4 regions of the Pedococcus sp. P3_C7 genome follow, and region 4 is predicted to be linked to each of the others. Evidence: predicted binding sites of a transcription regulator. Region 4 holds the regulator's gene; each other region holds the start of a gene.
What was found. The regulator LexA, encoded in region 4, represses DNA repair genes until DNA is damaged. The targets are predictions, from matches to a motif close to TCGAACANNTGTTCGA.
Positions count from the first base shown of each region.

Region 1: the regulator LexA is predicted to act here: its motif matches at 2,502-2,517, upstream of recA (recombinase RecA).
Region 2: the regulator LexA is predicted to act here: its motif matches at 2,651-2,666, upstream of ruvC (crossover junction endodeoxyribonuclease RuvC).
Region 3: the regulator LexA is predicted to act here: its motif matches at 2,609-2,624, upstream of AC1DS4_RS00850 (alpha-ketoglutarate-dependent dioxygenase AlkB).

Region 1 is NZ_JBFUHC010000001.1:126,775-131,411, forward strand. Features, by position in the region: gene AC1DS4_RS00575 (ABC transporter ATP-binding protein) at 1-246, shown strand, start outside; gene AC1DS4_RS00580 (ABC transporter permease) at 246-1,091, shown strand; gene AC1DS4_RS00585 (ABC transporter permease) at 1,088-1,957, shown strand; gene AC1DS4_RS00590 (GNAT family N-acetyltransferase) at 1,984-2,454, shown strand; gene recA (recombinase RecA) at 2,690-3,751, shown strand; gene AC1DS4_RS00600 (regulatory protein RecX) at 3,843-4,490, shown strand; gene miaB (tRNA (N6-isopentenyl adenosine(37)-C2)-methylthiotransferase MiaB) at 4,524-4,637, shown strand, end outside.
Region 2 is NZ_JBFUHC010000009.1:287,788-292,424, reverse strand. Features, by position in the region: gene yajC (preprotein translocase subunit YajC) at 1-110, opposite strand, end outside; gene ruvB (Holliday junction branch migration DNA helicase RuvB) at 344-1,447, opposite strand; gene ruvA (Holliday junction branch migration protein RuvA) at 1,451-2,053, opposite strand; gene ruvC (crossover junction endodeoxyribonuclease RuvC) at 2,050-2,601, opposite strand; gene AC1DS4_RS14185 (YebC/PmpR family DNA-binding transcriptional regulator) at 2,715-3,476, opposite strand; gene pdxT (pyridoxal 5'-phosphate synthase glutaminase subunit PdxT) at 3,473-4,081, opposite strand; gene AC1DS4_RS14175 (GNAT family N-acetyltransferase) at 4,148-4,637, shown strand, end outside.
Region 3 is NZ_JBFUHC010000001.1:185,881-190,517, reverse strand. Features, by position in the region: gene AC1DS4_RS00875 (metal ABC transporter permease) at 1-289, shown strand, start outside; gene AC1DS4_RS00870 (Fur family transcriptional regulator) at 286-705, shown strand; gene AC1DS4_RS00865 (isoprenyl transferase) at 733-1,515, opposite strand; gene recO (DNA repair protein RecO) at 1,512-2,348, opposite strand; gene AC1DS4_RS00855 (hypothetical protein) at 2,402-2,530, opposite strand; gene AC1DS4_RS00850 (alpha-ketoglutarate-dependent dioxygenase AlkB) at 2,645-3,274, shown strand; gene AC1DS4_RS00845 (hypothetical protein) at 3,445-4,637, shown strand, end outside.
Region 4 is NZ_JBFUHC010000013.1:94,325-98,961, forward strand. Features, by position in the region: gene AC1DS4_RS17925 (NAD-dependent protein deacetylase) at 1-295, shown strand, start outside; gene AC1DS4_RS17930 (class I SAM-dependent methyltransferase) at 302-979, opposite strand; gene AC1DS4_RS17935 (N-acetyltransferase family protein) at 998-1,537, shown strand; gene AC1DS4_RS17940 (DUF4259 domain-containing protein) at 1,607-2,020, shown strand; gene AC1DS4_RS17945 (hypothetical protein) at 1,996-2,208, opposite strand; gene lexA (transcriptional repressor LexA) at 2,278-3,060, opposite strand; gene AC1DS4_RS17955 (LysM peptidoglycan-binding domain-containing protein) at 3,316-3,714, shown strand; gene AC1DS4_RS17960 (hypothetical protein) at 3,821-4,318, shown strand; gene AC1DS4_RS17965 (winged helix DNA-binding domain-containing protein) at 4,274-4,637, opposite strand, start outside.

The sequences.
Region 1 (4,637 bases), on a different contig from region 4:
TCCACGCGAGAGGTCCTCGAGCTGCGCTTTGACGCCGAGGACCACAAGGACTTCGCCGAGCAGGTCACCGGGATCGGCGAGCGGGTCGAGGTGCTGCCCGACCGGCTCCTCGTCTACGCCGACGACGGTGACCAGGCCGCGGCGGTGGTGCACTCGCGCGGGATCGCACCCCTGTCCTCGCTCGTGCGCCGAGCCACGCTCGAGGACGTGTTCCTGCACCTCACCGGCCGAACGCTGGTGGACTGATGTCGCTCCAGCAGCCGCACCCGCAGCTTCATCACCAGTCCCGGGCGGACCATGGCATCCGCCAGCCGCTGTCTGCCGCCGAGCGGGTCCTGGCCGTCTTCACGTACTTCCTCACGGTCTACCGACGCACGTGGCGGGGGAGCATCATCGGTCGGTTCCTGTCGCCGCTGTTCTTCCTGCTGGCGATGGGCATCGGGTTGGGCTCGCTCGTCGACGACCGGGTGGGCGGAGTCGGGGGCCTGCCTTACCTGCAGTTCGTCGTCCCGGCCATCGTCGCCACCCAGACGATGTGGGTCGCGATGGGGGAGTCGACCTACCAGGTCCTCGGCTACATCAAGTGGAACATGGGCTACCACGCCATGCTCGCGTCCCCGATGTCCGTACGCGACGTGCTGCGGGGCCACTTCCTCGCGGTGGCTGCCCACCTCACGACGGCCACGGCGATCTTCATGGCGGTGGCGTCCCTGTTCGGTGGCTTCGGGTCCGTGTTCGCAGTCCTCTGCCTGCCGATCGCGATCCTCACGGGGATGGCGTTCACCACCCCGATCTTCGCCTTCACCGCCAGGCAGGAGGGCGATGACGGCTTCAATATCCTGTTCCGCTGGATCGTGACGCCGTTGATGCTGTTCTCCGGCACGTTCTTCCCCATCGAGCAGCTGCCCGGCTGGATGCAGCCCATCGCGTGGGTCACTCCGCTGTGGCACGGGGTCGAGGCGTGTCGTGCAGTGGCGACGGGTGCCGCGGTCGGCGCGCCGTTCTTCGGTCACCTGCTCGTGCTGGCCGTGTATGCCGCCGTGGGCTGGTGGCTCGCGGAGAAGTCCTTCGCGAGGCGGCTGGTCCCGTGAGCACCTCGACCTCCAACCCCCGGCCCGCGTCCGGTCCCGCGTCGGGGCCCGTCCGCGGGCAGGCGTCGGCGCGGCTGGCCAGGCTGGTGCCGATGCCTGCCGGGGCCGGGCTGGCCAGAATGCTCATCGAACGCAACGTCACGTCGTTCCGCCACGGCTGGATCGCGCTGGTGACCGGGTTCGCCGAGCCGGTGTTCTACCTGTTCTCCCTCGGCATCGGCATCGGTGCGCTCGTGAAGACCGTCACCACCGACTCGGGGGCAGTGGTGTCCTACCCCCAGTTCGTGGCGCCCGCGCTGCTGGCCGCCTCGGCGATGAACGGCGCAGTGTTCGACTCGACCTTCAACGTGTTCTTCAAGCTGCGCTACGCCAAGCTCTACGACGCGGTGCTTGCGACACCGATGGGTCCGCGTGACATCGCCGTCGGCGAGATCGCGTGGTCCCTCATCCGTGGTGGTCTCTACTCCGCTGCCTTCCTCGTCGTCGCGCTGCTCGCAGGGGCCGTCGGGTCGTGGTGGGCCCTGCTGGCCCTGCCGGCGGCGATCTTCATCGGGTTCGCCTTCGCCGCGCTGGGGATGTTCGCGACCACCTTCATGAAGTCCTGGGTGCACTTCGACTACATCACCTTGGCAATCCAGCCGATGTTCCTCTTCTCGGCGACCTTCTTCCCGCTGTCGACCTATCCCGAGGCGCTCCAGTGGCTGGTGCGGGTCACGCCGCTCTACCACGGGGTCGCCCTCGAACGCGCGCTGATGCTCGGAGATGTCGGCTGGGGGGTGCTCGTGCACGTGGGCTACCTCGTGGTGCTGGGTGGGATCGGCGTCGTGGGAACGGCACGTCGCCTCGAGAAGCTCCTGCTCTCGTAGTCCCTCGGGCGCCTAGCATCGGGATCATGGTGGAGCCTGCGGACGGGGTCGTGGTGGGCGCTGGCGCGGTGCGATCGGCCGGCTTCGCCGACCTCGACCCGCTGACGGGCTACCGGCTGTGGGCCCTGCGCGCCCAGGTGTTCGTCGTCGAGCAGGACTGCCCCTACCTGGATCTCGACGGCCGTGACCTCGAACCGGCGACTCGTCACCTGTGGGTCGAGCAGGACGGCGCACCGGTGGCCACGCTGCGAGTCCTGGACGACGGGGAGGCGCTGCGCATCGGCCGGGTGGCGACCGCGCCGCACGCGCGCGGCCAGGGCCGGGCCGCACTGCTCATGCGCGCCGCGCTCGAGGCGGCAGGGGAGCGGCCTGTGGTGCTCGACGCCCAGTCGCACCTCGTCGACTGGTATGCCGGGTTCGGCTTCGCACCCAGCGGGCGCGGCTTCGTGGAGGACGGCATTCCGCACACGCCGACGCGCCGCCCTGCCTCGCCCTGAAGGCTGATCGGACTCGCCGCGGCGTGTCGCGTGCCGGATGCCGTATTTCGAACAGGTGTTCGGTATGTTCGTCCACAGGTGGAACCACGACAGACCCACCGTCCACAGGCCGTGCGAGCGGCCCCGGACGGCTGTCGGTGCCGACACCTAGCGTCTGACCCGACAAGCGATCAGCTGCCCCAGGGTCGAAGGCAGGCGCGCCCGACTCGAAGCGAAAGAAGGAATGGTGGCCAGAATGGCTGGAGCGAACACTCCCACTGTGGACCAGAAGGCAAAGTCCCTCGACAGCGTGATGGGGCAGATCGAGAAGTCGTTCGGCAAGGGCGCGGTCATGCGCCTCGGCGACGACGTCCGGCCCCCCATCGACGTGATCCCCACCGGCTCGATCGCGCTCGATGTCGCGCTCGGCATCGGTGGCCTCCCGCGCGGTCGCGTCGTGGAGATCTACGGCCCGGAGTCCTCGGGCAAGACGACGGTCGCGCTGCACGCGGTGGCCAGTGCGCAGAAGGCCGGCGGCATCGCGGCGTTCATCGACGCCGAGCACGCCCTCGACCCTGACTACGCCAAGAAGCTCGGGGTCGACACCGACGCGCTCCTCGTCAGCCAGCCCGACACGGGGGAGCAGGCGCTCGAGATCGCCGACATGCTGATCCGCTCGGGCGCCATCGACATCATCGTCATCGACTCCGTCGCCGCGCTCGTGCCACGTGCCGAGATCGAGGGCGAGATGGGTGACAGCCACGTCGGTCTGCAGGCCCGGCTGATGTCCCAGGCCCTGCGCAAGCTCACCGGTGCCCTCAACAACACCGGCACGACGGCCATCTTCATCAACCAGCTGCGCGAGAAGATCGGTGTCATGTTCGGCTCGCCCGAGACGACGACGGGTGGCAAGGCGCTGAAGTTCTACGCCTCCGTGCGCCTGGACGTGCGTCGCATCGAGACCCTCAAGGACGGCAGCGAGCCGGTCGGCAACCGCACCCGGGTCAAGGTCGTCAAGAACAAGGTGGCGCCGCCGTTCAAGCAGGCCGAGTTCGACATCCTCTACGGCCAGGGCATCTCCCGTGAGGGTGGGCTCATCGACATGGGCGTCGAGCAGGGCTTCGTCCGCAAGGCCGGAGCTTGGTACACCTACGAGGGTGACCAGCTCGGCCAGGGCAAGGAGAACGCTCGTCAGTTCCTCAAGGACAACCCCGACCTCGGCAACGAGATCGAGAAGAAGATCAAGGAAAAGCTCGGGATCGGCCCGCAGGTCGACAAGCCGGCCGACTCGATCCCCGAGGTGCCGGTCGAGTTCTGAGCCACGGCTCGGGCGACCCACCACTGAGCGATCCAGACTGATCCCGACTGATCCCGACTGATCCCGACTGATCCCGACTGAGTGATCCCGAATGACTGAACGACACGACGCGGCCAGGGCAGCCTTCGAGGCGGCCCTGGCCGCGACGTCCGCGACCGCTCCGGCCGACGAGCGGCAGCCGAGATCGGCACGCCCACGGGCCTGGCAGCCCATCCCCGGTGGCCCCGAGGCAGACCTGCAGACCCGTGACGGCGAGCCGGATGCCTACGACGTCGCGCGCCAGATCGTGCTGAGACAGCTCGCGTTGTCGCCCAAGAGTCGCCAGCAGCTGCGTGACAAGCTGCGCCAGCGCAACTGCCCCGACGACATCGCCGAAGCAGTGCTCGACCGGATGGCCTCGGTCGGGCTGGTCGACGACGAGGCCTACGCGGGGATGCTCGTCCGGTCGCAGCAAGCCGGTCGGGGACTGGCCCGGCGCGCGCTGGCCCGCGAGCTGCGGACCAAGGGCGTCGACGACGAGACGGCCCGGGCGACGCTCGAGTCGATCAACCCGGAGGACGAGCGGGACCGTGCCGCACAGCTCGTGACCAAGCGGCTCAGGTCGATGCACGGGCTCGACCCCGTCGTCCAGAAACGCCGGCTCGCGGGGATGCTGGCCCGCAAGGGCTACCCCGCCGACCTGGCCATGGCTGTGATCCGTGAGGCGATCGCCGACGCCCCCGAGCACCAGCGAGACTGAGCTGGCGCATTCACCACGTACCCTTGGCGTGCGATGAGTACCACCACGACTGCACCCAGGACCTACGACGTCCGCACGCACGGCTGCCAGATGAACGTGCACGACTCGGAGCGGCTCGCAGGCCTGCTCGAGACCGCGGGCTACGTC
Region 2 (4,637 bases), on a different contig from region 4:
GACTGCACCTCGCGCTGGCGCCGACGCTGGCTGAACACCATGAAGACGATGAGCAGCACGGGCAGCGCGAAGATCAGCAGGCTGGCTATGGGCGAGCCGCCATTCGACATGGAGCAGTCCCTTCACGGTTTGGGGCAGTCAGGGTGCGGCGCCACGCAGTAGGGCACGCGCAAGTCCCCGGCTCCAGCCGGGGGACCGCCCGAGTGTAGGTGACGCACGGCATACCGACCAACGTGCCCCACCGTGGCTGCGTTCCAATTGTGACCTTTGCTCGCCCATGGCGAGAAGGGGCGAGCACGGGCGAGCACGTGCAGGTATGCCGTGGGCACGCCGCCCGAGCGGGTCACCCGCCGAAGCGACCCTCGCCGGTGTCGAGGGGCAGGCTGGGCTGGGGTTGGTGGCCGAGCGGTGGCGTCAGGCCCAGGTGCTCCCATGCCATGGCCGTCGCGGCCCGGCCACGAGGCGTGCGCGTGATGAAGCCCTCACGGACGAGGAACGGCTCGGCGACGGTCTCGACCGTGTCGGCCTCCTCCCCCACTGCGACCGCGAGCGTCGACAGACCGACGGGTCCGCCTCCGAAGCGCCGGCAGAGGGAGTCGAGGACGGCGCGGTCGAGGCGGTCCAGCCCGCGGTCGTCGACGTCGAACAGGGCCAGCGCGGCATGCGCCGCCTCCTCGTCGACGACGTCGCGTCCGTGCACCTGGGCCCAGTCGCGGACCCGTCGCAGCAGCCGGTTCGCGATGCGTGGTGTGCCGCGCGATCGCCGCGCGATCTCGGTGATGCCGTCGGTGTCGGCCGACACCTCGAGCAGTCGCGCCGAGCGTTCGAGGATCGTGACCAGGTCCTCGGCAGCGTAGAAGTCGAGGTGCCCGGTGAAGCCGAACCGGTCGCGCAGCGGCGCGGGGAGCAGCCCTGCCCGGGTGGTGGCGCCCACGACGGTGAAGGCGGGGAGCTCCAGGGGGATGGCTGTGGCGCCGGGGCCCTTGCCGACGATGACGTCGACCCGGAAGTCCTCCATGGCGAGGTAGAGCATCTCCTCGGCCGACCGCGACATGCGGTGGATCTCGTCGAGGAAGAGGACCTCCCCCTCCATGAGCGAGGAGAGCACCGCCGCCAGGTCGCCGGCGTGCTGGATGGCGGGGCCGCTGGTGATGCGGATCGGCCGCCCCAGCTCGGTGCCGATGAGCATGGCCAGCGTGGTCTTGCCCAGACCCGGCGGCCCGGAGAGCAGCACGTGGTCGGGCGGTGTCCCCCGTCGCCGGGCCGCCTCGAGCACGAGCGAGAGCTGGTCGCGCACCCGCGTCTGACCGGTGAACTCGCTGAGCCTGCGTGGTCGCAGGGCTGCCTCCACGGTGCGCTCGTCGGCATCGCCCTCGGCGTCGACCACCCGCGCGGTGGCATCGACCGAGGAGTCCTCGAACATCTCGGAGGAGAAGCCCTCAGCCATGGCCTAGCGCCCCAGCTCTCGCAGCGCCGCGCGGAGCATCGAAGAGACGTCGGCCCCGGCCGGCGCCGCCTCCGCCGCCCGCGACACGGCGTCGTCGGCCTGCTTGGCGGAGTATCCGAGCCCCACGAGGGCCTCGGCCACCTGGTCACGCCAGGCCGTGGCTCCCACGGCCGGGACGGCAGTCGCGCCACCCGCCGCACCGGACGGCATACCGAGCTTGTCGCGCAGCTCGAGGACGATGCGCTCGGCACCCTTGCGGCCGATCCCGGGCACCTTGGTGAGCGTCGCGAGGTCCGCGCTGCTGACCGCTGCCCGTAGCCGGTCGGGGGCCAGCACCGAGAGCATCGCGAGGGCGATCCGAGGTCCGACGCCCGAGACGGTCTGCACCTGTTCGAAGATGTCACGCTCGTCGTCGGACGTGAAGGCGTAGAGGGTCAGCGAGTCCTCGCGGACGACGAGGGTGGTCGCGAGCAGCGCCTCCTGACCGAGGTGCAGTGCGGACGCGGTGGCCGGTGTCGTGTGCAGCAGCATGCCCACTCCCCCGACCTCGACGACGACTCGGTCGAGACCGATGTGCCGCACCGGTCCGCGGACCGAGGCGATCACCGGGCCACCGCGGCTCGGCCAGCTGAGCGGAGGCGTTCCTGCTCCGCCCTGGCGGCGTCCTGGAGCCGGGTGGCGGCGGGGCCCTGCCACAGGTGGCAGATGGCGATGGCGAGGGCGTCCGCGGCGTCGGCGGGCTTCGGCGCGGACTCCATCCGCAGGATCCGGGTCACCATGGCCGTCACCTGGGCCTTGTCGGCCCGGCCCGAGCCGGTGACCGCTGCCTTGACCGAGGTCGGCGTGTGCAGCTGGACCGGGAGCCCCCTGCGCGCCGCGGCAAGCAGCGGGATCGCCGAGGCCTGCATGGTGTTCATGACGCTGGCGACGTTGACGTCGGCGAAGACCTGCTCCACGGCGATCGCGTCAGGCTCGAACCGGTCGAGCCACGCGTCGAGCTCGGTCTGGAGGTAGAGCAGCCGCTCGGCGGTCGGCTCGGTGGCCGGGGAACGCACCACGCCGACGGCCACGAGGCGGACCTGGCGACCACGACCGCCCTCGACCACCCCGATGCCACAGCGGGTCAGGCCGGGATCGACCCCGAGTACGCGCACGACAGCTGCTCCCTCACGTCCGACTGCGTTTTCGAACAACCATGCGTTTCCGAACACATGTTCGGTTGAACGCTACACACCGGTTCGCACCTTCGGGCGCAGCAACACGCCTTCTACTCGTCGTCGTCCTCGATCTCGGCGAGCACGTCGTCGCTGATGTCTCCGTTGGCGAACACGTCCTGCACGTCGTCGGAGTCCTCGAGGGCCTCGATGACGCGGATCATCTTGCGTGCCCCGTCTGCGTCGAGCGGCACCTTGAGGTTCGGCACCCACGAGGCCTCGGCGGAGTCGTAGTCGATCCCGGCGTCCTGGACGGCCTTGCGGACGGCGACGAAGTCGGTCGCCTCGGAGATGATCTCGAAGGCGTCGCCGAGGTCGTTGACCTCGTCGGCACCGGCCTCGAGGACGATCTCGAGGATGTCGTCCTCGGTCTTGTCGCCCTTGGGGACCACGACGACGCCCTTGCGGTCGAAGACGTAGGACACCGAACCGGGGTCGGCCAGCTGGCCGCCGTTGCGGGTCAGCGCGGTGCGGACCTCGGCAGCCGCTCGGTTGCGGTTGTCGGTCAGGCACTCGATGAGGACGGCGACACCACCGGGCGCGTAGCCCTCGTAGGTGATGGTCTCCCAGTCGGCGCCGCCGGCCGTCGCACCGGACCCGCGCTTGACCGCGTTGTCGATGTTGTTGTTGGGGACCGAGGTCTTCTTGGCCTTCTGGATGGCGTCGTAGAGCGTCGGGTTGCCCGTGGGGTCACCGCCACCGGTGCGCGCCGCGACCTCGATGTTCTTGATGAGCTTGGCGAAGAGCTTGCCCCGCTTCGCGTCGATGGCAGCCTTCTTGTGCTTCGTGGTTGCCCATTTGCTGTGGCCGCTCATGCCTTGCCTCTCACGATCTCGACGAACAACTGGTGGAACCGGTGGTCACCGGTCACTTCCGGGTGGAAGGAGGTGGCCATCAGGGACCCCTGACGAACGGCGACGATCCTACCTGCGGCAGGTCCGTCCTCCACGCGGGCCAGCACCTCGACCCCCTCGCCCACCTCCTCGACCCACGGCGCACGGATGAACACGGCCCGCATCGGCGCGCCGCCGATGGCCCGGATGTGCAGGTCCTCCTCGAAGGAGTCCACCTGCCGGCCGAACGCGTTGCGACGCACCGTGATGTCCAGGCCGCCGAGCGTCTGCTGGTCGGGTCGGGCGTCGGCGATGCGGTCGGCGAGCATGATCATCCCCGCGCAGGAGCCGTATGCCGGCATGCCGGCCGCCAGCCGCGCCCGGAGTGGGTCGCGCAGCTCGAAGGCGCGGACCAGCTTGTCCATGGTCGTGGACTCACCGCCCGGGATGATGAGCGCGTCCACCGCGTCCAGCTCGGAGGTCCGGCGCACGGTGGTGGCGCGGGCGCCCGCCTGCTCCACGGCATACAGGTGCTCGCGCACGTCGCCCTGGACGGCGAGGACTCCGATGGTGGGCTGCTCGGTCACGCCCGGAATGCTACGGGCGGCGGGAGCGCCGCAACGCCCCGCCCTGCCCCGACCTAGGGTGGCGCCATGACTGACGCCTTCGAAGAGGTGGTGGTGCGCGAGCGCACCAGTGACGACATCCCGGCCCTGGCCGACGTCCTGACCGCCCAGCAGCCGCACTCGGGGTATCCCCAGAGCTGGCCCCTGCCGTTCCCGGTGGAGTCGTTCATCGCGCGGGCCGACGAGGACGCAGCCTGGGTCGCCGAGCTCGGCGGGCGCGTGGTCGGCCACGTCGCGGTCTCGCGGGTCGAGCCGGGGATGGAGGCCGACCTCTGGATCGCGGGGACCGGCCGCCCACGGGAGGAGCTCGCGGCGGTCGCGGTCCTCTTCGTGGATCACACGACCGTCGGCAGGGGTGTCGGGAAGGCCCTTCTCGCGACCGCGGTCGCGGCCATCCGCGAGTCGGGCCGGACACCTGTCCTGGACGTCGTGCGGGAGACCACCTCGGCCGTCGAGCTGTACCGGCGCACGGGGTGGCAGGTGGTCGGCGAGGGCCGCCCGTGGTGGCTGCCCGAGG
Region 3 (4,637 bases), on a different contig from region 4:
GGCCGCCACCGGCACGGCGGCAGTCGCCAGGGCGCGGGCCCACCAGCACCGAAGAGCCGAGCGCCACGACCACGAGCACGGTCCCGAGTGCGGCCACCCCGCAGTCGCCCACGGCGACCACGTCGACTACGTCCACGACGGGCACCGGCACGCTCCGCACGAGGGTCACTACGACGAGCACGACCCCGCCAGGCACGAGGCGATCAGCCACCACCACGACGGCAGCTCACCCGACGGCAGTCCGCACGACGGCAGTCATGAGGCCGAGAAGGAGAAGGCACCACAATGACCGGAGTCCAGGAACGGCATACCACCGAGGGCGCCCGGCGCCCCACCCGCCAGCGAGCCGCTGTCACTGCCGTCCTGGCCGAGACCGGCGAGTTCCGCTCTGCGCAGGAGCTGCACGCCCTGCTGCGCGAGGGCGGGGACAAGGTCGGGCTCGCCACCGTCTACCGCAACCTCCAGGCGATGGCCGCCGAGGGCGAGATCGACATGTTGCGCACCGACGAGGGCGAAGCCGTCTACCGCGCCTGCTCGACCGGCCACCACCACCACCTGGTCTGCCGCGAGTGCGGCCGGACCGTCGAGGTCGAGGGTGCGGCCGTCGAGGCATGGGCGGCTCGGGTCAGTGCGGAGCACGGGTTCACCGAGGTGCGCCACACGCTGGAGATCTTCGGCACCTGCGCCACCTGCGCCTCGTCCTGACCGCTGCTGGCGGTGGGAGGCCCCTCCTCAGGTCGTGGAAAGGTCGACTGCCCCGCCGTAGCGTCGATCACGCTCGGCGTAGGTCTGGATGGCCGCCCACAGGTGGCGCCGGTCGTAGTCGGGCCACAGCGTGTCCTGGAAGACCATCTCGGCGTAGGCGCTCTGCCACAGCAGGAAGTTGCTGGTCCGCTGCTCCCCCGAGCTGCGCACGAACAGGTCGACGTCCGGCATGTCGGCCTCGGGCAGGTGCCGCGCGATCGTCTTCTCGTCGATCGATCCCGGCTTGAGCTTGCCGCGCTGCACCTGCTCGGCGATCCGCTGCACCGCGTCGGCGATCTCCGCACGCCCGCCGTAGTTGACGCAGAAGTACAGGGTCAGCCCGGTGTTGTGCCTGGTCAGCTCCTGGGCGATCTCGAGCTCCTTGATGACCGAGCCCCACAGGCGCGGCCGCCGACCGACCCACCGCATGCGGACGCCCCACTCGTGCAGCTGGTCGCGACGGCGCCGGATCACGTCGCGGTTGAAGCCCATGAGGAAACGCACCTCGTCGGGGCTGCGCTTCCAGTTCTCGGTGGAGAAGGCGTACGCCGACAGGTGGGTCACACCGGCCTCGATCGCACCGGCCGTCACGTCGAGCAGGGCCGCCTCTCCGGCTTCGTGGCCCTTGGTGCGGGGCAGGCCTCGCTGGTTGGCCCAGCGTCCGTTGCCGTCCATGACGATCGCGACGTGGCGTGGCACGAGCTCGGCGGGCAGCGACGGTGGCTGGGCGCCGCTCGGGTGGGCGAACGGCCGGGGGTATGCCGTGCTCACGCCTTGGCCACCTGGGCGGCGGCGTGTGCCGCCTCGACCTTCTCCACCACGCTGAGCGGTGCGGGCGACCACGTCACGCGGGAGTCGAGCCGGGGCTGGTCGGGGTCACGTCGGTCCACGAGGCGCAACGATCGCACACCCCGCTCGAGGTGCCACTGGAGGAAGGCGCTGGCCAGGGTGCTGCCCTCCCGGCGGTGTCGCCCCTGCGACGCGTCGGCGATGACCCAGTCCCCGGCCAGCAGGGCGGCCAAGAGTGCGAGCGTCTCGGGCGCGGGCGCAGCAGACCCGACCGGACGGCATACGGGGCAGACAGTGCCACCCGAGGCGAGGTTGAACGCGCGGTGCGGCCCCTCGGCGCCGCAGCGTGCACAGTCGTGGAAGCTCGGCGCCCAGCCGGCCACGGCGAGCGCGCGAAGCAGGTAGGCGTCGAGGACCAGGCCGGGGTCGTGCAGTCCCTCGGCCATCGAGCGCAGCGCGCCCTGGAGCAGGAGGTACTGCTGGAGGTTGGGTTCGCGCTCCTCGGTGAGCCGGTCGGCGGTCTCGAGCATCGCGGCCGCGGCGGTGTAGGTCGTGTAGTCCCGCGCCAGCACGTCACCCCAGGAGGCCAGCGTCTCGGCCTGGGTCACGGTGTCGAGGTTGCGGCCCTCGTAGCACTGGACGTCCACCATCATCGCCGGTTCGAGCCGCGCCCCGAAGCGGCTCTTGGTGCGACGGACGCCCTTGCCGACGACGCGGACCTTGCCCAGGGTGCGCGTGAGCAGGGTGACGATGCGGTCGGCCTCACCCAGCTTCTGGGTGCGCAGGACGATCCCTTCGTCGCGGTAGAGCGGCATGCCTCCATTGTCGCAAGTCCCGGGCCCGAAGCTCGTCTGCCGTGCCGCGCGGCTCAGAGACCGAAGCCGTAAACCGCCACGACGACGATCAGGACCAGCAGCACCACTGCGACCAGCCCCACCCACAAACCACACGCCAGTCCGCTGGCCAGCTTGTCGTCGCCAGTGTCCCTCTCCGCCATGGGACGACGGTAGCGCCACCCGGCAGCACCACTTGGAGAACCGCTTGGAGTTACCGAGCCCGACAGACGCGCAAAGGCTAGAACACCTGTTCGAAGATGGGTTATCGTGGGGGCATGTCCATGGCCTTCCAGGGCTCGCTCCTCGACACCGCTGACGAGATCGAGCTGCACCCGTTGTCGGGGGGCCTGACGCGCACGGAGCTGTCGCGCGGCGCGTGGGTCGACTACCGACCGGGCTGGCTCGCCGGCGCCGACACGCTGTTCGAGTCCCTGCACCGCGAGGTGCCGTGGCACGCGGAGCGCCGCGAGATGTACGAGCGGATGGTGGATGTTCCCCGACTGCTGAAGTTCTACGACGAGGACGAGGCTCTCCCCCACCCGGTCCTCACGCAGGCCCGCGACGCCCTGTCCCGGTGGTATGCCGCGGAGCTCGGCGAGCCCTTCGTGACCGCCGGGATGTGTCTCTACCGCGACGGCCGCGACTCCGTCGCGTGGCACGGCGACCGGATAGGCCGCGCCAAGGACCTGGACACCATGGTCGCGATCCTGTCGATCGGCTCGGCCCGCACCCTGGCCCTGCGGCCACGGGGTGGCGGGGAGTCGAGGGGCTTCTCCCTCGGCCACGGCGACCTGGTGGTCATGGGTGGCTCGTGCCAGCGCACGTGGGACCACGCGATCCCCAAGACCACCAAGGCGGTCGGTCCGCGCATCTCGATCCAGTTCCGCCCCCGCGGCGTCCGCTGACCCGCCGATCCCGCGGCACGCGACGACCGAGCCGGTCCGCCGGCGCCAAGCGGCCGCCCCTCGGCGTTTGTGCAGGTCAGGGCAGATTGGGGGTTGCCAAACTTGGTGGGGATGGGTCATCCTTCCGGGCACGAGTCAGTGTCGACTTGTCCGCTATGGGGGGATTCCACATGCGCCTGCACCTCACCCGTCGCCCGCTCTGCGTCCTCGCCGCCCTGGTGGCCGCCCTGGTCGCTTTCGTCGGCGGCGCCGTGCCGGCCGGTGCGGCCAAACCCGTACGCGCCAGCGTCTCGATCACGAGTCCGGCGGACGGGACGTCGGGCACGGCGGTCCTCGTGCCGGTCTCGGGCAAGGCGAGCTCGCCGAACGGCACCGTGACCATGGTCGTCGACGGCGTCGAGACCGGTCAGACGCCCACCGTCGACAGCCGCGGCGCCTGGTCGACCACCGTGGGTTCCCTCCAGGTCGGCGACCACAGCATCTGCGCGCTGGTCCGGGTCGACGACGTGACGCTCGCCACCGCGTGCGTGAACCGCACCGTCCGACCTGACCCGAACGCGTTCGCCGTCGCCTGGCCCGAGCAGGGCGCGTCGGTGGCGACCCGCTTCTCCGTGAGCGGTCCATGCCAGAACGGCACCCAGGTCGCCCTCGCACTGGACGGCGGCTCCACGGCCACGGTCGACTGCAGCAACGACTTCTTCTACCAGGAGTACTACGGGGTGGCCGCCGGGTCGCACTCGCTGAGGGTGGAGGCTCGGTATGCGGGGACGAGCTTCGCCTCGGCCGACCGTTCGTTCACCGTCGTGGCGCCCCCACCGGTCGTCGTGGAGGTCACCTCCCCCGCCGACGGGTCGACCGTCGACACCGAGGCGGTCTACATCCGGGGCACGAGCAACCGTCCGGGCCAGACCGTCATCGTGTCCATCAACGGCCACGACGTCCGTGAGGCGTTCTCCGACGGCGACGGCAACTGGAACGCCTACGCCTACCTGACCTACGGGGACAACACGATCTGCGCTCGCCTCACCGACGGCGAGGGATTCACCGGTGAGGGTTGCGCCGCCGTCCGCTTCGCGATCGACCCGTCCCGCCTCACCATCGACACCCCGCAGGAGGGCAGCCTCCACAACGCGTTCGTCGACTTCTCCGGCCAGTGTGCCGAGGGCACGACCGTGCGCATCAGCGTCGACTCCGACCCGTGGGTCGCCGAGCAGAACTGCTACTACGGCAGTTACAGCGGCGGCCTGGCCTACGTCGCCGACGGCGAGCGCACCCTGACCGTGAGCATGGTCGCCTCGCAGCAGGTCGTCGCGACGAAGACCCGCACCTTCACGGTCGACACGCTCGCCCCGGCACCGCCCAC
Region 4 (4,637 bases):
GGTCTGCGGTCACGACACGCTCAAGCCAGACGTCGTGTTCTTCGGCGAGTCCGTGCCGAAACCGTTGGTGGAGAAGTGTTTTCGCCTCACGGAGCAGGCCAGCGCGCTGGTCGTCCTGGGCTCCAGCCTGAAGGTCATGAGCGGCTACCGGTTCGTCCGCCGCGCGGCAGCGCTCGACATCCCGGTCGCGATCATCACCCGCGGACCAACCCGAGGCGACGGCGAGGCCACCGTGCAGCTCGACGCGCCCCTCGCCCCGACCCTCGAGGAGCTGCTCAGCCGGCTGGCAGCCTGACGAACCTCACGCCGGTCGCCGGGCTATCAGCACCACGTCGATCGCGTCGCCCTGCTCGGTGGGCCGCAGGTACTCCTCGCAGCGCTCGACCTGCAGGTCCCCGGCCGCCGCCCGCAGCTGCTCGGGTGTGTGCAGGAGCGCCGGGTCGGACGGGCCACCGACCCCTTCGGTGAGGTTGCGCAGGCCGTGGCCGACGACCACCAGCGCACCGCCGGGCGTCAGCCACGTCCGGGTGCGGGAGACGACGTCCGAGGGGAGGTGGAGGTATGACACGAGGACGAGGTCGAAGAGGAATAGGGGCGCCGGGTGCCAGGACCTGGCGTCCGCCACCACCCAGTCGATCCGGAGCCCGCGACTGGAGGCCTCCTTCTCGCCCTTGGCCAGCCCCACCGCCGAGAAGTCGACCGCCGTGACCCGCCAGCCCTTCGAGGCCAGCCACACGGCGTGTCGGCCCTCGCCGGCGCCGAGGTCGAGGGCGCGACCGGGCGGCCAGGCGCCCACGATCCTTTCCACCTCGGCGTTGGGCGTCGCGCTCCAGACGTGCTCGTGGGCGGCATACCGCTCGTCCCACAAGGCCTGTCGGTCCGTCGGCCCACCGCGGTCGGGGTCCGGCAGCTTCGCCGCCGCAGCCGAGTCGTGCGTCCCGTGGCTGTGGTCGTGGCGGTCGCCTTGCTCGTCGCTCATCCCCCTAGCATCGCCGATATGACCAGCATTGCCCCGGACAGCGGCCGCGCAATCGTCGTCCGTGACGCGACGCAGGCGGACCTCCCCGCGATGGCCGCCATCTACGACGAGCAGGTCCGCACCTCGCTGGCGACCTTCGACACCGAACCCCGCGGCGCGGCATACCTCGGTGAGAAGCTCGCCGCCACCAGTGCCGGCAACGTCGGCAACGTCGTCCTGGTCGCCTGCGCGGACGAACAGCTGCTCGGGTACGCGTTCTCCGGCACCTTCCGCCCGCGACCGGCCTACGACGGCACCAAGGAGGTGTCGGTCTACCTCGCGGAAGGCGCGCGCGGTCTCGGCCTCGGACGGACCCTGTATGCCGCGCTGCTGGCGCGGCTGGACGCTGCACCTGAGGTGCACACCCAGGTGGCCGTGATCGCCCTGCCGAACGACGCCAGCGTGGCGCTGCACGTCGCGTGCGGCTTCGAGCGGGTGGGAGTGCTTCGCGAGGTCGGACACAAGTTCGGTCGTTACGTCGACACGGCCTGGTACCAACGGATGACTCCGCACGAGTAGGACTGGCGTGTCGCTGCGTCTCTTGGCACCCTCGAAGGAGCATCGTTCGCACGCTGTGGAGGTTGGGAGATGGGCGCCACCGGAGCCGGGCCGTTCGAGAACGACGACGCACTCGACCTGCTCGACGAGCTCGAGGAGTCCGAGCACGACGTACGACGCAAGCGGGTCGAGGCGGCCCTCGACCAAGTGGTCCGCGCGCGGGGGTACATCGAGGCGCCGACCATGTCGCAGGCGGTGGCCGCAGCGGTGCTCGTGGCTGCCTGCGACGACTTCGAATCCGTGGTGGGAGAACGCAATGTGCCCTGGTGGGTCGACGAGGAACCCATCGAGGTGGACGAACAGCTGGAGGAGCTCGCCACCCGGGCACTGCACCGGGCAATGCAGTCAGACGACAACGAGCTGTGGGAGCTGTGGGCCGAGGGTGACGGCGGCGAACGCTTCGCCACCAAGATCACGCACTACCTCGACGCGCTGGGTGACTGAGCGGGGGAATGGGCGGGGGACTGGGCGGGGAGCTGACCCTGTGCCCGACAGATCCCGAGAGCCGCGTCGATCTGGTCCAGGTTCAGCTGCGAGCAGGCGTGGCTCGCGGCGTCGATCAGGTCCGCGAGCAGTTCGATCTCGGACCCCAGCACCTGGTCGGTGAGATCGGGGTCGGGTTGGGCCTCCATGTGTAGAGAACGCTCGTGCGAGTCGCCTGTTACGGGGCACGTGACGCACACGCGCCCGCGGGGTCCGCTTCAGTCCGTTCGGGCGAATGAGCCATCAGCCGAACGGATGATGGGTCGACTCGTGCCGGCCCCACCATGCGCCTGCACGCACGTGTGCCGCGGCGCGCACGAGGCGCTCCGCGGGATGGGGTCGAAGGCGGCGTTGTGCGGCATCAGCCACGCCTTGCCGTCCTTGCGCTTGAAGGTCTTGACGGTGGCCTCGTTGTCGAGCATCGCCGCGACGATGTCTCCGTTGTCGGCCGTGGGCTGCTGGCGGACGACGACCCAGTCGCCGTCGCAGATCGCGGCGTCGATCATCGAGTCGCCGACGACCTGGAGGAGGAACAGCTGGCCCTCGCCGACGATCTGCCGGGGGAGCGGGAAGACGTCCTCGACGGTTTCCTCGGCCAGGATGGGCACACCGGCGGCGATACGCCCGAGCACGGGCACGTAGGTCGCAGCCGGGCGCTGGTCGCCGGACCCGGTCTCGTCGTAGGTCGCCGTCTCGTCCTCGGCGGAGGCGCCGCCGCGGTAGCCCCGCATGTCGGCGGGGGAGTCGGGGGAGACCACCTCGATGGCGCGCGGCCGGTTGGGGTCGCGGCGCAGGAAGCCCTTGCGCTCGAGGGTGGAGAGCTGGTGGGCGACCGAGCTGGGGGACGTGAGGCCGACCGCCTCGCCGATCTCGCGCAGGCTCGGCGGGTAGCCGCGCCGGTCGACCGAGTTGCGGATCACCTCGAGCACCCGTCGCTGCCGGACGGTGAGCCCGTCACCGCGATCGCGGTCGGGCAGTTCCTTGACGTTGTCGTCGCTCATGCCGCTTCCTCACTTGAGCAGTTTCGGGTGCAGGTGCAGGTCAGGTGCCGTATGCCGGGTGCTTGAGGAGCCGTTGTCAGTGCCCTCTGATGTGCTTGCGGCATGAACACAGCGTATGGCCTTCGAACGCCTGTGCCAAACATGTGTTCGACGCGTGTCTTGATTGATTCGAACATGCGTGCTAGAAATCAGTCAAGCAGTTCTTCGCACATCCGTTCGAGGAACGCAGCAGAGCACGTCACGATGGAGGACCTGATGAGTGCAGCAGTCGCTTGGGACGTCGCCCCCGCACCGGTGCGGGTCCCCGTTCGCCCGGCTCGCCCCCGCCTGGTCTCGGTGCCCACCGGCCCAGAGGTCGCCGTCGCTCCCGCCGCCCCGCTGCGCCTGACCCGTGCAGCCCGGCTCGCGATCACGCTCACCGTCGTGGTGACGGCCGTGGCCCTGGCGATCGCCGTGTTCTCCGGTGGCGCGTCCGCCACCGTGATCGACCACTCCACCACGGTGCAGTCCGGTCAGACCCTGTCGCAGATCGCGGTCGAGCAGCTCCCGCAGCTGTCCATGGCCGAGGCGGTCGCCCAGATCCAGGTCGCCAACGACCTGACCGACAGCAACGTCCACGCCGGTCAGACGCTGCTCATCCCCGCCGTCGGCTGAGACCCGCCAGCTGGCGACTGAGCGCGTCGGTCGAGTGGCCTACGCATTTCGCGCTACGCGATAACCACGATGCGCTGGGGGCGAACCTCGTAGGACCGTGGTCGGCATGCACACCACCACACGGATGGCGGCCGCCCTGGCCGCAGCTGCCGGAGCAGTGACCTTCTCGGTGCTCCCGGCCATCGCCGCGGCGGGAACTCCCACCTCGTTCACCGTCGACACCCAGTTCGTGGACGGGCCCAGCGACATCACGGCCGCGACTGGTCCGCTCTCGTCCTGCACCCAGGTCACCGACCTCGAGAACGCCGCCGACCTGCGGACCCACAACCAGCTCGTCTTCAGCGGGGTCAAGCAGCTGACCTGCGGCACGGCGACGGTGACTGTCGGCTACCAGGCCTTCATCACCCTCCCCGCGTTCCAGAACCCGAACGTGCTCCCAGAAGGCGGCGGCTACCGGACCTTCGGGGACTGGTGGGTCATCGACTCGACCCTGCCGGGCGTGAGCTCGGGCGGGGGCAAGCTGGCGGGCGACAACCGCACGTGCACGCTGGATGCCGGCTCAGTCGGCTGCATCACCGACACCTTCCGGGGCTTCGTCTCCTAGGACGGTGGCGGGGGGGGGGGGCGGGGTGCCCTCGTTCTCGACCAGGGACAGGTCGCGTCCGAGGAAGCCAGCGAGGCGCTGGGCCGCCACCCTGACCTGGGTGCGTCCTCGAGTCGAGACCTCAGGAGCGAGGTGCACCTCGACCTGCACGGCGTCGGGTCGCACGGTCCGTTTCCAGAGCCCGACGTTGGTGCCGTCGAGTACCACGCTCGCCCAGAACGGGTCGGTGTGTTCGGCATAGGGGTGGCCCGGCAGCGCTGAGAAGTTCACCTGCGGATAGGTCAGCACCGCCTCGTCATAGGTCGGGAAGAGGTATGCC